3 linked regions of the Corallococcus caeni genome follow. The protein of the gene in region 1 interacts with the protein of each later gene in a pairwise test. Links are inferred from orthologs where the notes say so. Each region holds a gene or a part of one and is shown on either strand. Other genes may lie near its edges. The genes, in order: AABA78_RS23395, AABA78_RS05970 and ndk.

Region 1 (2,969 bases):
TCACAACCATCCCTACGGAAGCGCGCTGTCCTCGAACGACCTGCGCTTCATCGTTTCAGAGGGCCGGGTACACGGCTTCGAGACCGAAACGAAGAACGGACGCGTGCGGCTCTCCATCGTCGCGTTCTTCTCCAATGCGACGGAGCCGACGTCGTGTGACGGCTTCCACCAGTACATTCCCCTCACGGGGCAGTTGCTGAAGTGGACACGCACCGCATCGGCGGGGTGGCAGTGCGAGCAGGCGGGGCGCGTCACATGGCACGATGCGGACGCATTGGACTTCACCATTCAGAAACTCCAGGGCCCCTGCCTGAGGGGAGCGGGGCCATGAAGCGGCTGCTGCTCTTGGGCGCGGTCTTGTGCGTCGGATGCATGCGGCGCGAGGCAAATCCGTCCGACACGCTGGTTCCGGAGGACCGCTCCATCGTCTTCCCGGAGATGTTCACGCGCGAGGCGCTGTCCGTGGGTGTACCGGGGCAGCCGTACGTGTTGGAGGGAGGCCTGTTGCGGGCCGTGCTCGTGGCGGCCGATGACTTCCTTCCTCGGGCGCGGGAGGGACGGTCCTGCTGGAGCAGGAGGGAGGCCCACCGCTTCTGGATCCTTCGTGAAGGGGACATCGCCTTCGTGCGCATGGACCTGGACCCGCGTGCCTGTGAATCCGGTGGGCTGCCGCTGGACGGCGGCGCCACCTACGCGGTCCGGCTGTCGGACGGACGCATCCTGCGGCGGCTCCACGACGGCGAGCCGGATGGCCCTACCGTCCCTGGCAGCGCCGACGCGGGTGTGTCCGCCGGGCCCTCGGACCCGTCCATTCCCGTGGGGGATACGTCCTGGGGAGAGCCGCTCCCGTCGTTTCCATCCCAGTGGATGGACGCAGGAAGTCCAGCACCTGTCCCTGCACCCTGAGCGGCCCGCCTCCGTGCGCAACGTTCGCCGTCCGGCACGCGGATGCACACGCTTTCGCCTCCGGATGCGCGCACTGGTCTAGGGTGCGGCCTTACGGAGGGACGTGAATGAGCCTGGCGGACGGGTTGCCCGAGGACTGGAGAGAGGTGCTGCATGACGCCATCCACGCGCCGTCGTTCAAGGAGCTGGAGACGTTCCTGCGGCAGGAACGCAAGGAATACACCGTGTTCCCGTCGGAGGAGGACCTGTTCTCCGCGTTCCGCTTCACGCCCTACGCGGACGTGCGCGTGCTGCTGCTGGGCCAGGACCCCTACCACGGCCCCGGACAGGCCCACGGCCTCGCCTTCTCCGTGAAGCCCGGCGTGCCGCCTCCGCCCTCGCTCGTGAACATGTTCAAGGAGCTCCAGAGCGACGTGGGCGCTCCCAAGCCTCGCGACGGTTCACTCATCCCGTGGGCGAAGCAGGGCGTGTTCCTGCTCAACACCGTGCTCACCGTGCGCCAGGGCAGCCCCAACAGCCACGCGAAGCACGGGTGGGAGCCGTTCACCGACGCCGTCATCCGCGCCGTCAGCGCGAAGGAAGACCCCGTCGTCTTCCTGCTCTGGGGCAAGCCCGCGCAGAAGAAGAAGGCCCTCATCGACGGGGACCGCCACGTCATCCTGGAAGGCGTGCACCCCTCGCCGCTGTCCGCCAGCAAGGGGTTCTTCGGCAGCAAGCCGTACAGCACCACCAACGCCGCGCTCCAGAAGCACGGCCAGCCCACCATCGACTGGGCCCTGCCCGCCTGAAAAACCGCGCCCCGGGGGTTGGCTATAGTGCCCGCCCACGATGGCCACCACCTTCCTCCAAGACGCCGCACGTACCCTGGCCGCCGAAGCCGTCGCGGCCATTGAGTCCCAGACCTCCGCCGAGGTCGTGGTGGCCGTGCGCCGCGCCGCCAGCGACTACGCCCACACCGATGCCCGGCTGGGCGCGGCCGTCGCCTTCGTGATGCTGCTGGTGCTCCTGTTCATCCCGCAGGAGGTCCACCTCTTCGCCTTCCCGCCCGTGGTGCTCCTGTCCTACGCCGGGGGCGCGCTGGGCAGCCGCCTGCTGCCGTCGCTGCGCCGCGCGCTCACCTCGCGCAAGCTCCAGGAGTCCTGCGTGCGCACCGCCGCGCTGGCCGCCTTCACGGAGTTGGGCGTTTCTCACACGTCGCGCCGCACCGGCATCCTGGTGTTCGTCTCCCTCCTCGAGCGCCGCGTGGAGGTCGTCACCGACCATGGCGTGGACCCCTCGCTCATGGGCGCGGAGTGGCAGGACGCGCTCACGCAGCTGTCCGCCGCGCTGGCCACGTCCCCCGCGCCCGAGCCCTTCTTCCAGGCCCTGCGCCGCCTCCAGGCGCCGCTGGCGCGCGCGCTGCCCCGCCTGGAGGATGACGTGAACGAGCTGCCGGACATGCCCGGAGCCGTGGCGTGAGGGGCTCGCGTTCCGTCCTCCTCCTCGCCGTCGCGCTGTTCATGGGGCTGGGCTTCGGCTCGCTCCCCGACGCCGAGGCGCGCCCTGGCGGTGGCAGCACCTACCGCGGCTCCAGCCGCAGCTCGTCGAGCAGCCGAAGCTCATCGAGCAGCCGCAGCTCGTCGAGCAGCCGCAGTTCGTCGTCCTCGTCCTTCGGGTCCAGCAGCCGGTCCTCGTACAGCTCCGGCAGCCGGTCCTACGGCTCCAGCGGTTCGTCGTCGTCGGACGGTGGAGGGGCGTTCGGGGGCTTCTGCCTGCTCATCGTCGTCCTGGGCGTGGTCGCCATCGTGCTCATGAACGCGAGGTCGGGCTCGGGACAGAAGGAGTGGAGCACCAGCGCGCCCCATGCCCCGCCGCCCCCCCGGCGTCAGGGGTCGCTGCGCACGAAGCTCGCGAGCCTGGCCCGCGTGGGACCCAAGGGCTCGGACGGGTCCGTGCAGCCGCTGGATCCGGAGTTCTCCATCGTCCTCTTCGAGGACTTCGTCTACTCGCTCTTCGCCCGCGTGCATGAGGCACGCGGCGGCGACCGCCTGGACACGCTGGGCGGCTGGCTGTCCGACGGCGCC
Region 2 (3,150 bases), on another replicon or contig:
CAGGAGGTCCTGAGCCTCAAGGATGCAGAGGCCCAGCGGCAGGTGATTGACCAGTTCGTGGTCAAGCTCCAGCGCAAGCGGCAGTCCATCGAGCAGAAGTCCGCCGACCACTTCGAGGCCGCAGCCGGAATGCCCGTCGGTGACCTGTTGCTCTTCCTCCGGAGGAAGTCCTCGGCCGAGGTCGCGGCCTGGTTCTCAGCCCACAAGCAGGTGGGCGAGGTGCTCGATACGACCACGGGGCCCGTGCCGCCCATCTACGTCAGTCATCACGCGGACTCGCTGAAGTCCGTGGAGCGGGGCTACGGCGCGGGGCGTGTCAGGCCCGGTGATTACCTGAACGACTTCGGGACCTTTATCCGGAACAACCAGAACGTGCTCCCGGCGCTGATGGTGGTCTGCCAGCGGCCGCGTGAGCTGACGCGCCAGCAACTCAAGGAGCTGAAGCTGGCGCTCGACCGGGCGGGCTACAACGAGACTTCGCTCCAGACGGCATGGAGGGAGACGACCAACCAGGACATCACGGCCTCCATCATCGGTTTCATCCGCCAGCGGGCACTGGGAGAGGCGCTGGTCCCGTACTCCGAGCGTGTGGACCGTGCCTTGCGCAAGGTGCTGGAAGCGAAGGCCTGGACGCCACCGCAGCGGAAGTGGCTGGAGCGGATCGCCAAGCAGCTCAAGGTCGAGTCCGTCGTGGACAAGGACGCCTTCGACCAGGGCCAGTTCGGGGCCAGTGGTGGCTTCACGTACTTCAACAAGGTCTTCGAGGGCCGCTTGGAGCAGGTCCTTGCTGACCTGAACGACGCTCTCTGGCAACAAGGTGGCAAGGCAACCGGATGAACACCAACGCGAACGAACTCGTACAGAAGCTCTGGAACCTCTGCTCCCTCCTCCGCGAAGACGGGGTGACCTACCACCAGTACGTCGCCGAGCTGGCCTTCGTGCTGTTCCTGAAGATGGCGAAGGAGAAGAAGCGAGAGGAACAGCTTCCCAAGGGCTACCGCTGGGATGACCTAGTCAAGCGTGAGGGGATGGATCAGCTCCAATTCTATCGGGAGATGCTCCTCAAGCTTGGTACTCATCATGACAGGCGCGTTCAGGACATCTATGCGGACGCCAGTACATCGCTGAGGCATCCGAAGAACTTGAACGCGCTCGTAAAGGCCCTGGATGCGCTCGATTGGTACGGGGTGGACCGCGAGAACCTCGGCGACCTCTACGAAGGGCTCCTGGAGAAGAACGCCACGGAGGTGAAGTCCGGGGCGGGGCAGTACTTTACGCCTCGGCCTCTGGTGGACGCGATCATCGCCGTGGTGAAGCCTCAGCCCGGTGAGACCGTGCAGGACCCTGCAGCGGGAACGGGCGGGTTTCTCATCGCTGCCGACCGGCACGTCCGCTCACAGACAGACAACTACTTCGACCTCACGGAGAAGCAGCAAGCGTTCCAGCGCAGGCAGGCCTTCTACGGCGTGGAGTTGGTTCCTGAAACCCGTCGTCTGGCGCTGATGAACATGGCCCTGCACGACTTGGAGGGGGAGCTGATTCTCGGCGACACGCTCTCGCCGGTCGGGCGCGACCTCCCGAAGGCTGACATCATCATCACGAACCCGCCGTTCGGGACCAAGAAGGGTGGCGGCAAGCCCGAGCGCGATGACTTCACATTCCCGACTTCGAACAAGCAGCTTGCGTTCCTGGAGCACGTCTACCGGGGCCTGAAGCCCGGTGGTCGCGCAGCTGTTGTCGTTCCGGACAATGTGCTCTTCGAGGAAAACGTCGGCCAAGAGATCCGTGCTGACCTGATGGATAAATGCGACCTGCACACGGTCCTGCGACTGCCGACCGGCATCTTCTACGCGCAGGGGGTGAAGACCAACGTGCTGTTCTTTACCCGTGGCCAAACAGACAAGGGCAACACGAAAGCCGTCTGGTTCTACGACATGCGGACCAATGCCCCCTCCTATGGGAAACGGACCCCGTTCCTACGCGAGCACTTTACTGATTTCGAGAAGGTGTTCGGCGACGATGCTCACGGCAAGAGCAGGCGCAAGGACCAAGGCCCTGAAGGTCGCTTTCGGAAGTTCAGTCGCGAGGACATCAAAGCCCGAGGCGACAACCTTGACGTACTCTGGCTCAAGAATGAAGGACTCAGCCAGGGCGATGATGCGGCCGAGCCGGAGGCCATCGCCGCCGAGATTCGAGAGCAGCTTCAGACTGCAATAGGTGGGATCGAGGTATTGCAAAGGGTGCTTGCGGGTGAAGCCTCATGAAGTCCGAGCTACCTGTTGGCTGGGTGTACGCCAAGGCTTCCGATGTCTGCGTGTCGATTCCGAATGGCTCAACCCCGAAGGCGCACCTTATGGCGACCAGGGGCGATGTGCCCTTCGTGAAGGTTTACAACCTCACCTTCGACGGTTCGCTCGACTTCACCAGGGATCCGACGTTTGTCTCAAGAGAGACCCACGAGACGCTCCTACGACGGTCACGAGCTATGCCAGGGGATGTTCTTATGAACATCGTCGGCCCACCGCTCGGCAAGGTCTCGGTACTGCCCGACACTTTCCCCGAGTGGAACTTCAATCAGGCCATTGTTGCCTTCCGCGCCCGTTCAGAAGCCATTGATAATCGGTATTTGGCGAACTTCCTCAGTCATGAGGCTGAAGCTTGGGCCTCGAAATTCTCGAAGGCGACCGTCGGACAGCACAATGTGGCCGTATCAGACTGTAGGTCGCTGGAGGTTCCTCTTCCCCCCATCAATGAACAGCGCCGCATCGTCGCCAAGCTCGACGCCCTCCTGGCCCGTAGCCGTCACGCGAAGCAGGCCCTGGCCTCTATCCCAGCGCTGATCGAGAGATTCCGACAGTCAGTGCTCGCAGCTGCGTTCCGAGGCGACCTGACGCGAGATTGGCGCGAGCAAAACCCCGAAGTAGAGCCCGTCTCGACTCTGTTAGCGCGTGAAGCTAGAAGCACAAAACGGAGGGTATCACGTCAGGCCATTGCCCAGGCGAGAGCAGCAGGCGCGAAATTCGATGATCTGCCCTCAACGTGGGAGCTTACGTCAGTTGCTCGAGTTGCAGAACTCCAACCTGGATACGCCTTCAAGAGTTCGTGGTTCAGCGCTCAAGGTATTCGATTGCTTCGAGGAACCAACATTGT
Region 3 (2,929 bases), on another replicon or contig:
CAGGGCAAGGAGCTGCTCCGCAACTCGGGCCTCGCCATCACCCCCGCGGACAACCTGCGCCAGGCGGCCGAGAAGGCCGTGGCGGCCATCAAGTAGGGCCTTCGCCCCCTCTTACCTGAAAGATCGCCATGAGCATCCTCGTCAACGAGAACACGAAGGTCCTCGTCCAGGGCATCACCGGTTCGGCGGGCTCGTTCCACGCCAAGCAGATGCTGGAGTACGGAACGAAGATTGTGGGCGGTGTCACGCCGGGCAAGGGCGGCACCACCTTCGAGGGCAAGGTTCCCGTGTTCAACACGGTCGCCGACGCGGTGAAGCAGGCGGGCGCGAACACGTCCGTCATCTTCGTGCCGCCGCCCTTCGCCGCGGACTCCATCATGGAGGCCGCGGACGCGGGCATCTCCCTCATCATCACCATCACCGAGGGCATCCCGGTCAACGACATGGTGCGCGCCAAGCGCTACCTGCAGGGCAAGCCGGGCGTGCGCCTCATCGGCCCGAACTGCCCGGGCGTCATCACCCCCGGCGCCAAGTGCAAGATCGGCATCATGCCGGGCCACATCCACAAGCCGGGCCGCATCGGCGTGGTGTCCCGCTCCGGCACGCTGACCTACGAGGCCGTGCACCAGCTCACGCAGCTGGGCCTGGGCCAGTCCACCGCGGTGGGCATTGGCGGCGACCCCGTCAACGGCACCAACTTCGTGGACGTGCTGAAGCTCTTCCAGGCCGACCCGGAGACGGACGCCGTCATCATGATCGGTGAGATCGGCGGCAGCGCGGAGGAAGAGGGCGCCGAGTACGTCAAGCGCGAGTTCACCAAGCCCATCGCCGGCTTCATCGCCGGTCAGTCCGCGCCCCCGGGCAAGCGCATGGGCCACGCGGGCGCCATCATCTCCGGCGGCAAGGGCACGGCCTCGGAGAAGATCAAGGCGATGGAGGCCGCGGGCATCCTGATGGCCGCGAGCCCCGCCGAGCTGGGCACCACGCTGCAGGCGGCCGTCAAGCGCGGCCCCCCGAAGCGCTGAGTCGAACCTTTCACACGACACACACACGAGGAGCCAAACCATGGCCATCGAGCGCACGCTGTCCATCATCAAGCCGGACGGGCTGAAGAACCACCACATCGGCGAGATCATCGCCCGCTTCGAGAAGGCGGGCCTGACGCCCGTCGGCATCCGGCTGCAGCAGCTGTCGCAGAAGGAAGCGGAAGGCTTCTACGCCGTCCACAGCGCCCGGGGTTTCTTCAAGGACCTGGTCTCGTTCATGACCTCCGGACCGGTGGTCGTGATGGCGCTCGAGGGTGAGAACGCCGTCCAGAAGAACCGCGACCTCATGGGCGCCACGGACCCGAAGAAGGCCGACAAGGGCACCATCCGCGCGGACTTCGCCCAGAGCATCGACGCGAACACGGTGCACGGCTCGGACAGCCTGGAGAACGCGAAGAACGAGATCGCGTACTTCTTCCGCGAGACCGAGCTCCAGAAGTACTAGGCAGCCTCCTGCCTGCTGACAGCGGCCCGGAGTCCACGCCCCACGCGGCGCGGACCCGGGCCGTCGTCTTTTCTCCGCCGGCCCGTGCGCCAGCCGTATCCGGTTGCCCTCCCGGACGGCCCTTGCTAACGATAATGAAAATCACAATCGGCAAGGAAGCACGCATGAGCGGCGATTCAGAGCGCGTGGCCCGTCGGGGGCCGTTCCCGGTGAAGTTGCGGTTGCTGGAGGTCCTGCGCGTGACGCGGCTGTCGCCGCACATGGTGCGCGTGACGCTGGGCGGCCCGGAGCTGGAGGGCTTCTCATCCCCCGGCGCGGATGATCACGTGAAGTGCTTCTTCGCGGAGCCCGGCGTGAAGAAGCCGGACATGCCGGTGGTGGGGCCCCACGGCCTGGCCATGCCGGAGGGGCTCAAGAAGCCCGCGTCGCGCGACTACACGCCGCGCCGCTTCGACCCGAAGGCGAACGAGCTGGACATCGACTTCGTGCTGCACGGCGAGGGCCCCGCGTCGATGTGGGCCGCGCAGGCGAAGCCCGGCGACTTCATGGGCATCGGCGGTCCGCGCAGCACGCACGACGTGGCGGACGACTTCGACTGGTACCTGCTCGCGGGGGACCAGAGCGCGCTGCCGGCCATTGCTCGCCGCCTGGAGGAGCTGCCCGCGGGCAGGCGCGCGTTCGCCTTCATCGAGGTCGCGGACGCGGCGGAGGAGCAGCCCCTCGTCAGCAAGGCGGACGTGACGCTCACCTGGCTGCACCGAGGCGGCGCGGAGGCCGGCACGACGAGGCACCTGGAGGACGCGCTGCGCGCCTGGACGCCTCCGGCCGGGGACGGCTTCGTGTTCGTGGCCGGCGAGTCCACGTCGCTCAAGCCCATCCGGGAACACCTGGTGAACGAGCGCGGTCTGAACAAGAGCTGGATGCGGGTGACCGGCTACTGGAAGCGCGGCGTCGCCGAGCACCACGACTCGAAGGGGTAGGCAGGGGAGGGGACGGGCACTCCTTTGACTTGCCGTGCCTTCTTGTGGGAAGCACGCCGCAGTTCCCTCCGTTAGCCCCGACTGAACGATGTCAGAGCCTACCGCCACAGCCCTCCCAGTCACCGAGCCCCTGCCGGTGCCGGCCCCCGCGAAGCTGACCGACGTGGCCAGCCTGTCGCGCGAGAAGCTCGCGCTGTTCCTGAGCGAGCAGCTGGGCGAGCGCCCGTTCCGCGCGGCGCAGCTCTACCGCTGGCTGCATCAGCGCGGCGCCACGTCCTTCGACGAGATGACGGACCTGTCCAAGGCCCTGCGCGAGAAGCTCAAGGTCCAGGCGGAGATCGTCCCGCTGGTGAAGGACCTGGAGCAGCGCAGCGTCGACGGCACCATCAAGTACCGCTTCAAGACGCGCGACGGGCGCTTCATCGAGTCCGTCTACATGCCGGCGGAGGACCGCAAGA

The links.
Region 2: the proteins of AABA78_RS23395 (region 1) and AABA78_RS05970 interact in binary tests that used the Escherichia coli proteins (3 or more experiments, as listed by UniProt). The link is inferred for Corallococcus caeni from one-to-one orthologs.
Region 3: the proteins of AABA78_RS23395 (region 1) and ndk interact in binary tests that used the Escherichia coli proteins (3 or more experiments, as listed by UniProt). The link is inferred for Corallococcus caeni from one-to-one orthologs.

What each region holds. Positions count from the first base shown.
Region 1 is NZ_BTTW01000005.1:508,155-511,123, reverse strand. The notes cover bases 36-2,853. They hold AABA78_RS23395 (uracil-DNA glycosylase), read left to right. Parts: upstream 36-1,013; coding sequence 1,014-1,694; downstream 1,695-2,853. Other genes in these bases: AABA78_RS23385 (TIM44-like domain-containing protein), read left to right, coding at 2,361-2,853; AABA78_RS23390 (TPM domain-containing protein), read left to right, coding at 1,735-2,364; AABA78_RS23400 (hypothetical protein), read left to right, coding at 328-906; AABA78_RS23405 (hypothetical protein), read left to right, coding at 36-331. In the rest of the region: more of AABA78_RS23405, read left to right, coding at 1-35; more of AABA78_RS23385, read left to right, coding at 2,854-2,969. UniProt on the Escherichia coli protein: Excises uracil residues from the DNA which can arise as a result of misincorporation of dUMP residues by DNA polymerase or due to deamination of cytosine.
Region 2 is NZ_BTTW01000001.1:1,488,514-1,491,663, reverse strand. What follows is about bases 50-3,048. They hold AABA78_RS05970 (class I SAM-dependent DNA methyltransferase), read left to right. Parts: upstream 50-833; coding sequence 834-2,264; downstream 2,265-3,048. Other genes in these bases: AABA78_RS05965 (restriction endonuclease subunit S), read left to right, coding at 2,261-3,048; hsdR (type I restriction-modification system endonuclease), read left to right, coding at 50-837. Also shown: more of hsdR, read left to right, coding at 1-49; more of AABA78_RS05965, read left to right, coding at 3,049-3,150. UniProt on the Escherichia coli protein: The subtype gamma methyltransferase (M) subunit of a type I restriction enzyme. The M and S subunits together form a methyltransferase (MTase) that methylates A-2 on the top and A-3 on the bottom strand of the sequence 5'-AACN(6)GTGC-3'.
Region 3 is NZ_BTTW01000003.1:927,514-930,442, reverse strand. The notes cover bases 1-2,778. They hold ndk (nucleoside-diphosphate kinase), read left to right. Parts: upstream 1-1,065; coding sequence 1,066-1,491; downstream 1,492-2,778. Other genes in these bases: rlmN (dual-specificity RNA methyltransferase RlmN), read left to right, coding at 2,560-2,778; AABA78_RS17835 (siderophore-interacting protein), read left to right, coding at 1,656-2,471; sucD (succinate--CoA ligase subunit alpha), read left to right, coding at 129-1,025; sucC (ADP-forming succinate--CoA ligase subunit beta), read left to right, coding at 1-96. Also shown: more of rlmN, read left to right, coding at 2,779-2,929. UniProt on the Escherichia coli protein: Major role in the synthesis of nucleoside triphosphates other than ATP. The ATP gamma phosphate is transferred to the NDP beta phosphate via a ping-pong mechanism, using a phosphorylated active-site intermediate.